DNA from 2 places in the Agrobacterium radiobacter genome. Region 2 is predicted to be linked to the other one. Evidence: predicted binding sites of a transcription regulator. Region 2 holds the regulator's gene; the other holds the start of a gene.
The links. The regulator LexA, encoded in region 2, represses DNA repair genes until DNA is damaged. The targets are predictions, from matches to a motif close to TGTTCNNNNTGTGTTCNG.

Region 1 (7,672 bases), 680 kb from region 2:
TCGAAGATCAGCCGGTCCTCGGGCGTGTTGAAGACCTTGTGGATGGCAATCGTCAATTCCACCACGCCAAGGCCGGCACCCAGATGGCCACCGGTCTTCGACACGGCGTCAATCATCTCGTCGCGCAGTTCCCGTGCCAGTTCCGGCAGGTCGCGATCGTCGATCTCCTTGAGATCGGAAGGAAAATTCACCCGGTCGAGCAATGGGGTCTGGGGCATTCCGGTCAATCGTTCGGCCTTTTCTCGTGGTCAGCAGGGGGCGCCAGAGCGTCTTTCATAGGGAAAGCCGACGGTCCATTCCTGCATGTCGTACACTTCTATAGAATTTCAACCTTCCGGCAAAGGGACAAACTCTTCTTCGTCGCCGGGAACGATATCGAAGCGTCCGGTTCTCCACTCCTGTTTGGCCTGTTCTATGCGTTCTTTTGATGACGAAACGAAGTTCCACCAGATGTAGCGGCGCTGATTGAGCGCGGCCCCGCCAAAGATCATGATGTGACAGCCATTGCTGCCGGCCTGAAGCGTGATGTCGTCACCCGGCCGGAAGACGAGCAACTGGTCGGCGGCGAAGATATCGCCTGCCACATCGAGCGAACCGGAGAGAATATAGATCGCCCGTTCCTCATGATAGGCGGAAAAGGGAAATTTCACTCCCGGCTCCAGCGTCAGATCGACATAAAGTGTATCGGTAAAGGCCGAAACGGGGGAGGTAAGGCCCTCGAATTCGCCGATCACCACCCTACCGGAAGCGCCTTTGATATCGATCAGCGGCATGTCTTCCTTGGCGGTATGGGCAAAGGCCGGGGCGATTTCTTCCATATGGTCGGGCAGGGCAAGCCAGGTCTGCAGGCCGGACATGGAAAGCGGATGGCCGCGCAGGTTTTCCGGCGTGCGTTCCGAATGCACGATGCCGCGCCCGGCGGTCATCAGGTTAATGTCTCCGGGGCGAATGACGAGTTCGGTGCCGAGACTGTCGCGATGCTTGATTTCGCCGTCGAACAGATAGGTGACGGTGGAAAGCCCGATATGCGGATGCGGCTTGACGTCCAGCGCCTCACCAGCCTTCAGGATCGCCGGTCCCATGCGGTCAAAAAAGATAAAGGGGCCGACGAGACGACGCTGTCGGGTCGGCAAGGCGCGGCGCACCGCAAAGCCGCCAATATCGCTGGTGCGCGGAATGATGAGGTTTTCGATGGCGTCGCAGGCAAAGGCATCACCCGCGACGGGATCGTTACCGGGAAAAAAGGACATCGCAAGCTCCTCGTATCGTTACACGAAAGCTTAGCACGAACGGAACGGGGTGGGAGCGCCGTAATGGTGAACGCAGCGTCACACCGTTCAACAGGACGTGTTTACTCGCCGTCGAGAGGCTCGACGTCCTGCGGTTTTCCGGCGCGATCGAGACGGATTTTCTCGATTCGCTTTTCCGCAGCGTTCAACAGCGTTTCGCAGTGCTTCTTCAGGGCTTCGCCACGCTCGTAGATGGCGATGGATTCGTCCAGCGCCACGTCTCCGCGCTCCAGGCGTGCGACAATGCTTTCCAGCTCGGCAACGGCTTTTTCGAAGGAATAACCGCTGACATCGGCTGTGTTGGCATTTTCCGTCATGTTCAACCCTTCATCATTCTCAATATGTGCATGGCTGCCGATTCCGCCAGCCCTTCCAGATCATAACCGCCTTCAAGCAGGCTGACGACCCGGTTCGATGCGTATTTATCGGCCATTTCCAGAAGCCGGCCCGTCGCCCAGTCGAAATCCTCGCCCACCAGATTGATCTGCGCCAGCGGATCGCGGTGATGCGCGTCGAAACCGGCGGAGATGAGGATGAGGTCAGGCGAAAAATCGGCAATGGCCGGCAGGACGCGGGATTTGAACGCCTCGCGAAAATATTCGCTGCCGGTATTGGGCGAAAGCGGGGCGTTGACGACGTTGTTCTTCACGCCGGTTTCGTTTTTGTCGCCGCTCCACGGATAAAGCGGCATCTGGTGGGTGGAACAGAACAGCACTGATGTGTCGTTCCAGAAAATATCCTGCGTACCGTTGCCGTGATGCACGTCCCAGTCGATGATGGCGACGCGCTCTGCCCCGTGCGCCTTCTGCGCATGGCGGGCGGCAATTGCCACATTGTTGAAAAGACAGAAACCCATGGCCTTGGCTGTTTCGGCGTGGTGGCCGGGCGGGCGGGCCGCGACGAAGACATTGTCGGCAGCGCCGGTAAACACGTCGTCCACCGCCGCCATCGCCGCACCGATGCCGGTCAGCGCCGCCTGCAGGCTTTTGCGTGATACATAAGTGTCGGCCTCGACGCGGTTGATCTCGCCATCCTCTTCAGGGATCTGCCGCATGACGGCAAGCAGGTGCTCCTCCGGATGCGCCAGCAACACCGCGTCTTCATTGGCCTGAGGCGCTTCTCTGCGGATCAGACGCTCGAAATTCGGATGTTCGAGCGCGATGTTCAGAGATCGCAGGCGATCCGGCCGCTCGGGGTGGCCTTCGGGCGTGATATGCTCCAGGAAGATCGGATGTTCGTATAAACGCGTCGCCATTCTTTTCCTCCCGAAGAAAGTGTGTTCAGGCGCGCTGCGGCAGAAGCGGATAACCCGCCATCACGGCGCGGCCGGCCAGCGCTGCAAGCACAGCCTTCAGCGCATCGCCCGGAATGAAGGCGAGCGAACCCATGAAGGCCTTTTCGAAACCAAGACCGACGACCAGCGCCAGATAGGTGATGCCGAAAGCATAAAGCACGACCACGCCGCCGATCAGGCTGGCGATGAAAAAGCCGATGCCCTGTGTAAGGGCAGACTGGCTGCGATTGACGAGTTTTTCCGAGAGCGTGCCGGTGACGAAAACCGCCGCCATCCAGCCGATCAGGAAGCCCGTCGTCGGCGTGGTGAAGATGGAAAGGCCGCCGCGTCCGCCCGAAAGCACCGGCAGGCCGATGGCGGCAATCAGGATTGTCAGGAGAACCGCGAGCGTACCGCGCTTTGCGCCGAGGACGACGCCCGCCAGCATGACGCCGAGCGACTGCGCGGTGATCGGCACCGGAATGAAACCGAGCGTGATCGGCGGCAGAAGCCCGAGTGCGATGATGATGGCGGAAAACAGCGAAATCAGCACAAGGTCGCGGGTCGTCATGACACTCAAAACTCCGGATGGTTATCTGGCCGCAAGCTTTGGCCTCTGAAGCCGCGCGCGTCAATGGCGTCGGCGATGGCATCGGCATCCTTCAACGTCATAATGACGAGCGGCACGATGATGGTGGCCATGCGCACGGGCAGGCCGCGCGCCCGGTGCGCATCGCGCACCGCATGGTAACGGTTGACGATCTCAGGCACGAACCGCACCACCAGCCCGGCGGCAAGTCCGATATCGGCGGCCTTGACCAGCCCCAGCCGTTCCAGAGGGGCTGCGGCACGCGTAATCTCGTCCATGAATTGCGAAATGCTGACGGTGATGGTGACGGCGGTGGCAAGCAGCGCCAGCGCCGTCAGCCGCAGAAGATTGACACTCGCATCATGGGCCGGAAGCAGGAGATAGCTGAAGGCCGCGACGAGGAAGATGGTCAGCATCACCGGCCGCAGCCGAAGGCCGATCTCGTGGAAGGGCAGGCGTGTCTCGCGCAGGATGGCGGCGGCGAGAACCACGGCGCATCCCAGAAGCGGCAGATCGCGGGTGAGGAACAGCGCGATGCTGAAGCCCATAAGCGTCAGGAGCTTGACGGGCGGCGAGACGCGGTAGAGCCAGCCGGTGCCTTCGACATGCAGCGATTTCATCGCGATGCCACCTCCAGATAATGCGCCACCGCCTCTTCGGGGCCGGCATCGGCAACCAGCGCGCCTTCATGGAAAACCAGCACGCGGTCGAAGCCTGCAACCAGCGACAGGTCATGGGTGATGACAACAAGCGCCTGCGACAGCGCCGCCATGGTTTTTTCAACGATAGTACGGTTTTTCAGATCAAGCTGGTTGGTCGGTTCATCGAGAATTAGGATTTGCGGATCGGTGACCAGAAGGGCGGCAAGCGCTGCAAGCTGCAGTTCTCCGCCGGAAAGCTCATGCGCGCGCCGCTCTTCCAGATGGGGAATGCCGAGCCGCGCAAGAACGGCCTTCACCCGGTTTTCGGTTTCCGCCCTGCCGATGCCGAGCCGCTTGAGGCCGAAGGCGACATCGTCGCGCACGATCGGCAGGATGATCTGGTTCTGCGGATTCTGGAAGATGAAGCCGACCGTCTGCAATACCGCTTTGGCGTCGCTCACGGTGTCGAGACCGTTTACCGAAACCTTGCCCGCACTCGGCTTGTTCAGCCCGTTGATCAGCCGGGCAAAGGTGGTCTTGCCGGAACCATTGAGGCCGATCACGCCGATGCGCCGTTCCGTCAATGTCACAGACAGCGGCTGCAGGGCCTGCCGGCCCTCGAAAGCGACACCGGCGGCATCGAAACGGATTTCCAAGCTTACATCCTCGCGCTCGTTTTCCGGTTCTATACCCCGTCATCAACAGAAGTGAAACAAGGAACAAAAAAAGAACATTGCAATCCTGAAAAAGCCGTCATACCTTTTGCGCCATGACGATCAAGGTTTCGAACGAAGCGGCAAGGCGGATTTTTCTGGCGCGGCAGGGGCTTTGCTCCCCGCCCGGCAAGGCGCTTTCCAAGGATGGCCTGCTGCAGCTCATCACCGATATCGGTTTTGTGCAGGTGGACAGCATCGGCACCGTGGAGCGCGCCCACCACCAGATTATCTTCTCACGCAACCAGACCTACAGGCGTGACCATCTGACCACGCTGCTGGAAAAGGACCGCGCGCTTTTCGAGCACTGGACGCATGACGCTTCCATCGTACCGACGGAGTTTTACCCCTATTGGAAACACCGCTTCCGCCGCCGCGAGCCGATCATTCAGGAGCGCTGGCGCAAATGGCATGGAGAGGGCTTCGATGCCGCTTTCGGCGAAACGCTGGAGCGCATCGCCGCCACCGGCCCGGTTCTGGCGCGGGAGCTGAAGGAGGAGGGGCATCAGTCCGGCGGCTGGTGGAACTGGCATCCCTCCAAGACGGCGCTCGAATATTTATGGCACACCGGCAAGCTCGCCATATCCGGCCGCGTGAATTTCCAGAAGGTCTATGATCTCGCCGAGCGTGTCATTCCCGGCGAGCACCACGAAACCGAGGTGGAGCACGCCGAATTTGTCGACTGGGCCTGCCGCGAAGCGCTGAAGCGGCTGGGTTTCGCCACCCATGGCGAAATCGCCGCCTTTTTCGATCTCGTCACCCCGCAGGAGGCGAGGGACTGGGTCAAGAGCCATCGCGATGAACTCTGCGAGGTTTCGCTTCTCTCCAGCGACGGAGACACCGCCCGCCCGTCTTTTGCCTTTGCCGATTTCACCGCCGACCTGACGGATGTACCGGAACCCTCCGCCCGCGTCCGTGTCCTCAGCCCCTTCGATCCGCTGTTGCGCGACCGAAACCGCACGGAACGGCTGTTCGGCTTTTATTACCGCATCGAGGTCTTCGTGCCCGAGCCGAAACGGCAATATGGCTATTATGTCTTCCCGCTTCTGGAGGGCGACCGGATGATCGGCCGCATCGACATGAAGGCGGATCGCAAGCGCGGCACGCTGGATGTGCGCCGCCTGTGGCTGGAGCCTGGCGTGCGCGCCTCAGCAGGACGGCTTGAAAAGCTCGACGCGGAACTATCGCGGCTTGCGAAGTTTACCGGGGTTGAGAGCGTGAATTATCTGGAGGGCTGGCGGGAGGACAAATGAAGGTGTCTTTTCGCGGTGCCTGAATGTAGTGGCGAGCGCCGCCACACTCGACGTCATCCTCGCCCTTGAGGCGAGGATCCACAAGCCGCGGAGACAATGGCTTCCGGGATCATGACTTCACGTGTCCGGAACATCTCAAGCGTGTCACGTCGGGAACTGCGGGATGGATCCTCGGCACAAGGCCGAGGATGACGCCGAACGGGCGAAGAGCGCGCCAAGCCGAAGCGCTCTCGCGAAGCCCCTAAATCACCCGATATCCGTCGCCGAAATTTTGATGCCAAAGCCTTCCAGGCCGACATAATGACGCTCGCGTGTCGTCATCAGCTTGATCGAGCTGATGCCGAGGTCTTTGAGGATCTGCGCACCGAGACCGATTTCCAGCCATTCGTTTTCACGTGAGCGGGCCTGCGCATGCGCCTCGTCGGGATCACGCGCCTTGCGACGGCCGGCCACCTGGCCGACGCCGACGGAGCCCTCACGCAGATAGACGATGACGCCGCGGCCTTCCTCGGCAATCTTCTGCATATAGTGCTGCACCGGCTGGCGGTCGCCGAACACGTCGTCGGCGACATTTTCCGGGTGCAGGCGAACGGGAATGTCGACACCGTCTCTGATATCGCCGAAAATCACCGCCATATGCTGCATCCGGTCCCAGGGCAGGGAATAGGTTTGCGCCTTGGCCGGTCCGAACGGCGTTTCGATGGTGAAGGAGGATTCCATCTCCACCAGCGTTTCCTTGCGCTGGCGATAGGCGATGAGGTCGGCGACGGAAACCTGCTTCAGCTTGTGTTTTTCCGCAAAGGCGGTGACCTGCGGTCCGCGCGTCACGGTGCCGTCATCATTGACGAGTTCGCAGATGACACCGATGGGCGGCAGGCCCGCAAGCTTGCAGAGATCGACCGCCGCTTCGGTATGGCCGGAGCGCATCAGGACGCCACCTTCACGGGCAATCAGCGGGAAGATGTGGCCCGGCCGGGTAAAATCGGCAGCCCCGACATTGGGATTGGCGAGATTGCGCACGGTTAGCGTCCGGTCATCGGCGGAAATGCCCGTCGTGGTGCCGTGCTTGAAATCGACGCTGACGGTGAAGGCCGTCGTGTGCGCGCTATCATTTTCCGCCACCATGGCGTTGAGGTTCAGCCGCTTGGCTTCTTCGCGCGGCATGGGCGCGCAGACGATGCCGGAGGTGTGGCGCACGATGAAAGCCATCTTTTCCGCCGTGCAATGCACCGCCGAAATGATCAGATCGCCTTCATTCTCTCGGTCGTCATCATCGGTCACGACGACGATTTCGCCTGCTTCGAAAGCGCGAATGGCGTCGACAACGCGTTTCTGGTCATAGGCCATGGCGGTCCCCCTTACTTCAGCCGGCCGGTCTGGCCGCGGTCTCGCAGATAATGGTCGGCAACGGTGCAGGCGATCATCGCTTCGCCGATCGGCACGGCGCGGATGCCGACGCAGGGGTCATGGCGCCCCTTGGTGCGCACATCGACATTATTGCCGTCGGTATCGATGGACAGGCGCTCCGTCAGAATGGAGGAGGTGGGCTTGATGGCAAAGCGCGCGATGACAGGTTCACCGGTCGCGATGCCGCCCAGAATGCCGCCGGCGTGGTTGGAGAGGAAGATCGGCTTGCCGTCATTGCCCATGCGCATCTCATCGGCATTTTCCTCGCCGGAAAGCTCGGCGGAGGCGAAACCTTCGCCGATCTCTACACCCTTGACGGCGTTGATCGACATCAGGTTTGAGGCGATATCCTGGTCGAGCTTGGCATAAATGGGGGCGCCAATACCGGCCGGAACGCCCTCCGCCACCACTTCGACAACGGCCCCGATGGAGGAGCCGGCCTTGCGGATGCCGTCGAGATAGTCTTCCCACACCGGCACCATGGCTGCATCCGGGCAGAAGAACGGG
Region 2 (7,672 bases):
AGCAGCTTGCCGATAACACCTTCATCCACAGCTTCCACTTCCATGGTCGCCTTGTCGGTCTCGATCTCGGCAATCACGTCGCCGGATGTGACCTTGTCGCCTTCCTTTTTAAGCCATTTGGAAAGCGTGCCTTCCTCCATGGTCGGGGAAAGGGCGGGCATAAGAATTTCTACTGGCATGGGTTTCCCTTTCCCGATCAGAGCAGAATGTCGGTGTAGAGCTCGGATACATCCGGCTCTGGGTCGTTCTGGGCGAAGTCTGCGCTATCGGCGACGATATCACGGACATCCTTGTCGATGGCCTTCAACTCGTCTTCGCTTGCCCAGCCCTGCTCCAGAAGCCGTGCCTTGACCTGCTCGATCGGGTCATGTTCGGAGCGCATCTTCTGCACTTCGTCTTTCGAACGGTATTTCGCCGGGTCGGACATGGAGTGACCACGGTAACGGTAGGTCAGCATTTCCAGAATGATCGGCCCCTTGCCGGAGCGGCAATGTTCCAGCGCCTGATCGGCGGCTGCCTTTACGGCGCGCACATCCATGCCATCCACCTGGATGCCGGGAATGCCGAAGGACTGGCCGCGCAGCGAATAGTTCGACTGTGCGGTGGCGCGGGCGGTCGAGGTGCCCATGGCGTAACGGTTGTTTTCAACGATATAGATGATCGGCAGTTTCCAGAGAGCGGCCATGTTGAAGCTCTCGTAGACCTGACCCTGGTTGGCGGCGCCGTCACCGAAATAGGTCACGGAGACATTGTCGTTGCCGCGATATTTATTGGCGAAGGCTAGACCGGTTCCGAGCGAAACCTGCGCACCGACGATGCCGTGGCCGCCGTAGAAATGCTTCTCCTTGGAGAACATGTGCATCGAGCCGCCCTTGCCTTTCGACAGGCCGCCCTTGCGGCCGGTCAATTCGGCCATGACGCCACGCGCGCTCATGCCCAGAGCCAACATATGGCCGTGGTCACGGTAAGCGGTGATGACCTGATCGCCTTCCTTCTGAGACATCTGCATGCCGACAACAACGGCTTCCTGACCGATGTAGAGGTGACAGAAACCACCGATGAAGCCCATGCCGTAAAGCTGGCCGGCTTTTTCCTCGAAGCGACGGATGAGAAGCATCTCACGATAGGCGTGAAGCTCTTCTTCCTTCGAAAAGTCCGGGCTGTTCTTACCGGTGAATTCGCCTGCAGCCTTTGCCGTTGTCTTTCGGCCGGATACGGTCGCTGGTTTTCGCGGCGCCATTCATCCCTCCCTGAGTTGCCGTTTGAATGGATAGAGTGGCGCGTACCATATGCAAGAAAATGCCATGCAGCAATGCTTTAAACGCATGGCACATATTCACGCTAAAGTGCTGTGAATAAATCACAAATCATTAATTAACTTGATTTCGGTTAATTAGAAGTAGGTATTCATGATGACAATTTCGTCCGTACGGGACATATTGAGCTGATAGCGCGAAATCTCGTCGATCATGTCCCGCTCAAGCGAGCCGTCGCTCATCAATTCCACCTGCCGCTCAAGCGCCACGCGCGCCTGCGTGAGCTTTGCGAGCTCCGCGGTGCGGGTAATGCGCTGCCGCTCCAGCCGCTCCGTCGCCTGCAGGCCGAAGTCGCCATGAATGGAATGATACCCGAAATAGGAAAGAAAAGCGATCGTGATGGCCGGAACGATCAAACGGCCGAATCGTCTCTTTTTATGATGTCTGGTCCACATGCCGGAGAGAAGCCTTAAAACGCACAACGTGATTCTGAGACTAAGCCGGATTGTTTAACTATCCGTTGACCTTAAATTCCTGTCGGCTGACGGACGCAAAAAAGCCCGCCGGAAGGCGGGCTACGTTTGCAAAGAAAGTTCTCCTCTCAACTTCGTCATCCTCGCCCTTGGGACGAGGATCTATAAGTGGTTTGGAAGGTGGATCCTCGGGTCAGGCCCGAGGACGACGTCTCATGCGTGGACACGTCTTTCACCAACCTCAGCCCGCCAAGCGGCGGGCCACGTCGCCAAACCTGAACGCGAATTATCCGCGCAGGATCGAACGGCCGGCGTAAGCGGCCTGCGGGCCCAGCATTTCCTCGATACGGATCAGCTGGTTGTACTTCGCGAGCCGGTCGGAACGGGCAAGCGAACCGGTCTTGATCTGACCGCAATTGGTGGCAACCGCGAGATCGGCGATGGTGGAATCTTCCGTTTCGCCCGAGCGGTGCGACATGACGGCGGTGTAACCGGCCTTGTGCGCCGTTTCGACCGCATCCAGCGTCTCGGAAAGCGAACCGATCTGGTTGACCTTGACGAGGATGGAGTTGGCAACCCCCATCTTGATGCCGTCGCGAAGACGTGCGGAGTTGGTGACGAAAAGATCGTCGCCCACCAGCTGGCACTTGTTGCCGACGAGATCGGTCAGCGTCTTCCAGCCTTCCCAGTCGTCTTCAGCCATGCCGTCTTCGATGGAGATGATCGGATACTTGCCGACCAGATCGGCGAGATATTCAGCCATCGCGCCCGGCTCCAGCGTGCGGCCTTCGCCTTCGAGAACGTATTTTCCGTCCTTGAAGAATTCGGTCGATGCACAGTCAAGACCAACGAACATGTCGTCGCCCGGACGGTAACCGGCCTTTTCAATCGACTTCATGATGAAATCGAGCGCAGCCGGCGCACTTTCGAGGCCCGGTGCAAAACCGCCCTCGTCGCCGACGTTGGTGTTGTGGCCCTGCGCCGACAGTTCTTTTTTCAGCGTATGGAACACTTCCGAACCCATGCGCACGGCTTCGCGGATGTTTTCCGCGCCGACCGGCAGGATCATGAATTCCTGGAAATCGATCGGGTTGTCTGCATGCGCGCCGCCATTGATGATGTTCATCATCGGAACCGGCAGCAGATGCGCGTTCGGGCCGCCGACATAACGGTAAAGCGGCAGGCCGGACGCTTCAGCGGCAGCCTTCGCAACGGCGAGCGACACGCCGAGGATGGCGTTGGCGCCGATACGCGACTTGTTCGGCGTGCCGTCGAGCGCGATCATCATCTGGTCGATCTGGATCTGGTTTTCAGCGTCGAAACCGCCAATCGCGTCGAAGATTTCCGTATTGACGGCTTCGACCGCCTTTTCCACGCCCTTGCCGAGATAACGCTTGCCGCCATCACGCAGCTCAACCGCCTCATGCGCGCCGGTGGAGGCGCCGGAGGGAACGGCGGCACGGCCCATGGAGCCGTCTTCGAGATAAACGTCGACTTCAACGGTCGGGTTGCCGCGGCTGTCGAGGATTTCGCGCGCGATGATATCGGTAATGGCAGTCATGGTCTCTCCCTTGGGAATGGAACAGATATTTTCCGTCGCCTGTCTTAGACGATGGCGAAGAAATTACAATGACGGTGGGCAGCGGAAACGGCCCGCCCGCCATTAAAATCGATTGGCACAAACGGCGCCCGCCGCAGCGGCCAGCCCTCAGGCTTTGGTGATGGCGTCGAAAGCCAGAAGCTTTTCGAGCAGTTTCGGCATGTCCTTCAGGTGCACCATGTTGGGGCCGTCAGACGGCGCATTATCAGGGTCCTCATGGGTCTCGATGAAGAGGCCGGCCACGCCGACGGCGACCGCCGCGCGTGCCAAGGTCTCGACGAATTCGCGCTGGCCGCCCGTGGAGCCACCCTGCCCGCCCGGCTGCTGCACCGAGTGGGTGGCGTCAAACACGACCGGCGCGCCAAGCGATGCCATGATCGGCAGGGAGCGCATGTCGGAGACCAGCGTATTGTAACCGAAGGAAGCGCCGCGCTCGCACAGAAGCACATTCGGGTTGCCGCTCTCATTAAGCTTGGCGAGCACGTTCTTCATGTCCCAGGGCGCCAGGAACTGGCCCTTCTTGACGTTGATGACACGGCCGGTTTTGGCGGCGGCGACGAGAAGATCGGTCTGGCGGCTGAGGAAAGCCGGAATCTGCAGCACATCCACCACCTCGGAAACGATGGCGCATTGCTCCTCGGTGTGAATGTCGGTCAGAACAGGAAAGCCGAATTCCTTCTTGAGATCAGCGAAAACCTGCATCGCGCTGTCAAGGCCGATACCGCGCTTGCCGGAAAGCGAGGTGCGGTTCGCCTTGTCGAAGGAGGACTTGTAGACAAGTCCGATCCCGAGGCTGTCGCAAAGCTCTTTCAGGACACCTGCAATCATGAAGGCATGTTCGCGGCTTTCCATCTGGCACGGGCCGGCAATCAGCGAAAAACGCTCGGCATTGGAGAAGGAAACCTTGCTGACGCCGTCGCCGGCGGTGACTTTGAGATTGTTCGTAACGCTCATCATTTTTCCTCGAAGGCGAAGGCAACGCCCTGACCGGGTGCCGCAGGCACCACCAGGCGACCGTCCGCTTTTGCGCAGGACACGCCATTAGCAGCAAGCGCCGCCTCTGTCACGGCAAGATCGTGCGACGAAAAGACGATGCCCGCACCGCGCAATCCGCCGCCGCTCCAATCAGGAGTATTCGGGGCCTGTCCGCTGAAATCAGGTTTTCCGGTCAATCTGATGCGCGCATTGTCGGTCGCGAAAACCATATCACCATCCGGAGATATTCTGCCCTCACAACCAAACACCGTTTCGATCAAGCGCGCCGCGTTCGGATCATCACCGGAGAACAGAACGATTTCACTGAGGCCGGAGACACCGTTGGCATGGCGCTCCAGCACTGTTCGATCGCCCGGCAGGGCCTGCAGCCGCTGACAACTAAACAGAAAGAAATCCGCCGCCCCGCTTGCCGCAAAAGCCAGCCGGAACGCCGCCTCGCTTTCCGATCCATCCGGCATCCGCACAGGCCGCGAAAACTGGAACACATCGCCCGCTGACACGCCAGACGTCAGAAACCTGTCATGGTCGGCAAGGGCATCTTCGGTTTTGGCGACAAGAGCCGAAAAACCCTCCCGCCCGTCACGTTGCCGGAAGGCCCTGTCCCTGCCCGTGAACACATCTCCCCTGTCTGCCGACGCATTATATTTAGCCGGATCAGCAATTACGAGCGGCTCCAGATAGGTCCCGTCGGTAAAAAAAACACAGGCATTTCGGGTGCCGAAAGGATGCAAAGCCTCCGGTGAGACCGTAAATCCAAGGCTGGCGAGACGTTTCGCGGCAACGCCGATATCCTGCACCGGCAGAACGAGATGATCGACGCTATGGGATTTCATCATGACCTGTTTCCTGCGCTGGCACTCCGCCCGGACATGCCTGGACGATTTGGGCCGCAGAAAAGCACAATCGTAGGCCAAGAAGCAAATCATCAAAACAACAGATAGCAGCTTCACGAAATTTTAGGGGATTGCGGAACACATATGGAACATATAGTGTTCGTTCTGTATTTGTTTCGCGACTTCCACTACGATTCTAAAGGGTGTTTTCCTCATGCTCACGCGCAAACAGCAGGAATTGCTTCTCTTCATTCATGAACGAATGAAAGAGTCCGGCGTGCCGCCATCCTTCGATGAAATGAAGGACGCACTCGATCTTGCCTCGAAATCTGGCATCCACCGCCTGATCACCGCCCTCGAAGAGCGCGGGTTTATTCGCCGGCTACCAAATAGAGCGCGAGCGCTGGAAGTCATCAAGCTGCCTGAGGCCTATACGCCGGGTGCAAGGCCGCAGCGCGGCTTTTCGCCGAGCGTCATCGAAGGCAGCCTTGGCAAACCCAAGGCGTCGGAAGCGGCCCCTGCCCCCAAGACGCCGGCCAATGATCTCGTCGGGGCCGTCACCGTGCCGGTCATGGGCCGCATCGCTGCCGGTGTGCCGATTTCCGCCATCCAGAACAATACCCACGATGTGGCCGTGCCTGTTGATATGCTGGGTTCGGGCGAACATTACGCTCTTGAGGTCAAGGGCGACTCGATGATCGAGGCCGGCATTTTTGATGGCGATACCGTCATCATCCGCAATGGCAATACGGCAAATCCGGGTGATATCGTTGTAGCGCTGGTGGATGATGAGGAAGCCACCCTGAAGCGTTTCCGTCGCAAGGGCGCCTCCATTGCGCTCGAGGCGGCAAACCCGGCCTATGAAACGCGTATTTTTGGACCGGACCGGGTGAAAATCCAGGGCAAGCTGGTCGGACTGATCCGCCGTTACCATTGATTCAAGGCATGGGGCCGCAATTCCTTTTGCTGCGGGCACCATCAAGAGGATGGCGCTCCCCTTATGGAGCATTGCAGCTTGCTCCTTGGAATGATGCGGTTCTGCATAAGTGAGAAGCGACATCGTCTGGCAGGTCCGCACATCTTTTATCGCGAAGGCCAGCAGGCAGCGGTAAGAAACAGATGATTGAAAATGAGCATCCTTAATTTCGTTGAGAAAGGATGCAGGTCATCAGTCTCGTCGCGGTGTGTTTCGTCGTTATCTCCGAATGGTGACCTGCAGGTGCTTCTTTTCTTCCTGTCCCACTCATCAATGCGGCTTATGGGAGCCATGGATTATTTGCAATATTCCTGGGCCCATCCGCCGGTATAGAAATGCGCATCATATCGGGGAACACGCCATGTACGATCTTTATATCGCCAACAAGAACTATTCCTCATGGTCACTGCGGCCATGGGTATTGATGCGCACGCTCGGCATTGCTTTCGATGAAAAACTCGTTCCCTTCGGCGAAGGCGTTTCCTTCTCCACCTTTTCGCCAACCGGCAAGGTGCCTTGCCTCGTTGATGAAGGCGTGACGGTTTGGGAATCGTTGTCGATCGCCGAATATCTGGCGGAGCGACATCAGGGCGTCTGGGCGAGCGACAAGCAGGCAAGAGCCTGGTCGCGTTCGGCTGCGAGCGAAATGCATGCGGGCTTTTTCTCGCTGCGCAATCTCTACCCCATGTCGGTCGGCATTCGCGTAAAACCGAAGGGTGGTGATACCGGGCTAGCGGCCGACATAAAGCGCGTTGATGCGCTGTGGAGCGAAGGCCTGGCAAAATTTGGCGGGCCCTTTCTTGCCGGCCAGAAATTTACGGCGGTCGATGCCTTCTTCTGCCCGGTGGCTTTCCGTTTCCAGACCTATGGCGCGGAACTTTCGCCCGCAGCGAAAGCCTATTGTGACCGGCTGCTCGCCCTGCCCGCCATGCGCGAATGGTACGAGGCCGGACTGAAGGAAACCTGGCGCGACGCGGCGCATGAAGAGGAAATCGGCGGGATCGGCGAATTGACGACGGATCTGCGCATCAAGGCCTGACGATCCAGGCTGGCGGCCCTCATTGTGGTGCCGCCAGCAACCGCGTGACGGCATCAGGGACCTCATGGTCAAAACGGCCGCTTTTCCAGTCGTAATAGCGATGTTCGCTCCAGGGCCTGTCCATGCCGGCTATCGCGGCGCGCAACCTGCCGACTACCGCTACCTGATCGCTGCCGGCAAAGTCTATTTCCAGTGAACCGATCCGGCGCAGGATATCGCGGTTAAGCAGAAGTGCGCCCGAGCGGCATTGGGAGAAGGATGTTCTGCGGGAAACGACGACAATATCGGCGATATCACATGCCTTTCCGGCAAATCGACCATCTTCCAGAACGATGATCCATTCGCCGCTTCCCGCGCGTGCGGCACACCATATGCCTTTGCTGCAGGTGAAAATACCGGGCTCCGCGTCTCTCAGGGCCACCGTCATCTGCCGTGTAACCGCCCTCATCTTTTCCGGATCAAGCTTCGCCTTGGTTAAAGCCACGGTGGTTGCCGCAGC

Region 1: a site for LexA is predicted at 4,508-4,525, ahead of MRBLRC7O_RS02000 (energy-coupling factor ABC transporter ATP-binding protein). Genes of this name have one in related genera too.

Annotation. Positions count from the first base shown of each region.
Region 1 is NZ_JBEGHX010000001.1:412,089-419,760, forward strand. Features, by position in the region: gene dxs (1-deoxy-D-xylulose-5-phosphate synthase) at 1-227, opposite strand, end outside; gene MRBLRC7O_RS01975 (pirin family protein) at 327-1,250, opposite strand; gene MRBLRC7O_RS01980 (exodeoxyribonuclease VII small subunit) at 1,352-1,606, opposite strand; gene MRBLRC7O_RS01985 (histone deacetylase family protein) at 1,609-2,544, opposite strand; gene MRBLRC7O_RS01990 (biotin transporter BioY) at 2,570-3,133, opposite strand; gene MRBLRC7O_RS01995 (energy-coupling factor transporter transmembrane component T family protein) at 3,139-3,771, opposite strand; gene MRBLRC7O_RS02000 (energy-coupling factor ABC transporter ATP-binding protein) at 3,768-4,448, opposite strand; gene MRBLRC7O_RS02005 (winged helix-turn-helix domain-containing protein) at 4,562-5,758, shown strand; gene ribB (3,4-dihydroxy-2-butanone-4-phosphate synthase) at 6,005-7,105, opposite strand; gene aroC (chorismate synthase) at 7,117-7,672, opposite strand, start outside.
Region 2 is NZ_JBEGHX010000001.1:1,088,628-1,096,299, reverse strand. Features, by position in the region: gene MRBLRC7O_RS05550 (pyruvate dehydrogenase complex E1 component subunit beta) at 1-179, opposite strand, end outside; gene pdhA (pyruvate dehydrogenase (acetyl-transferring) E1 component subunit alpha) at 197-1,240, opposite strand; gene MRBLRC7O_RS05540 (FtsB family cell division protein) at 1,394-1,711, opposite strand; gene eno (phosphopyruvate hydratase) at 2,016-3,290, opposite strand; gene kdsA (3-deoxy-8-phosphooctulonate synthase) at 3,438-4,283, opposite strand; gene MRBLRC7O_RS05525 (VOC family protein) at 4,283-5,161, opposite strand; gene lexA (transcriptional repressor LexA) at 5,373-6,095, shown strand; gene MRBLRC7O_RS05515 (glutathione S-transferase family protein) at 6,496-7,173, shown strand; gene MRBLRC7O_RS05510 (ComEC/Rec2 family competence protein) at 7,193-7,672, opposite strand, start outside.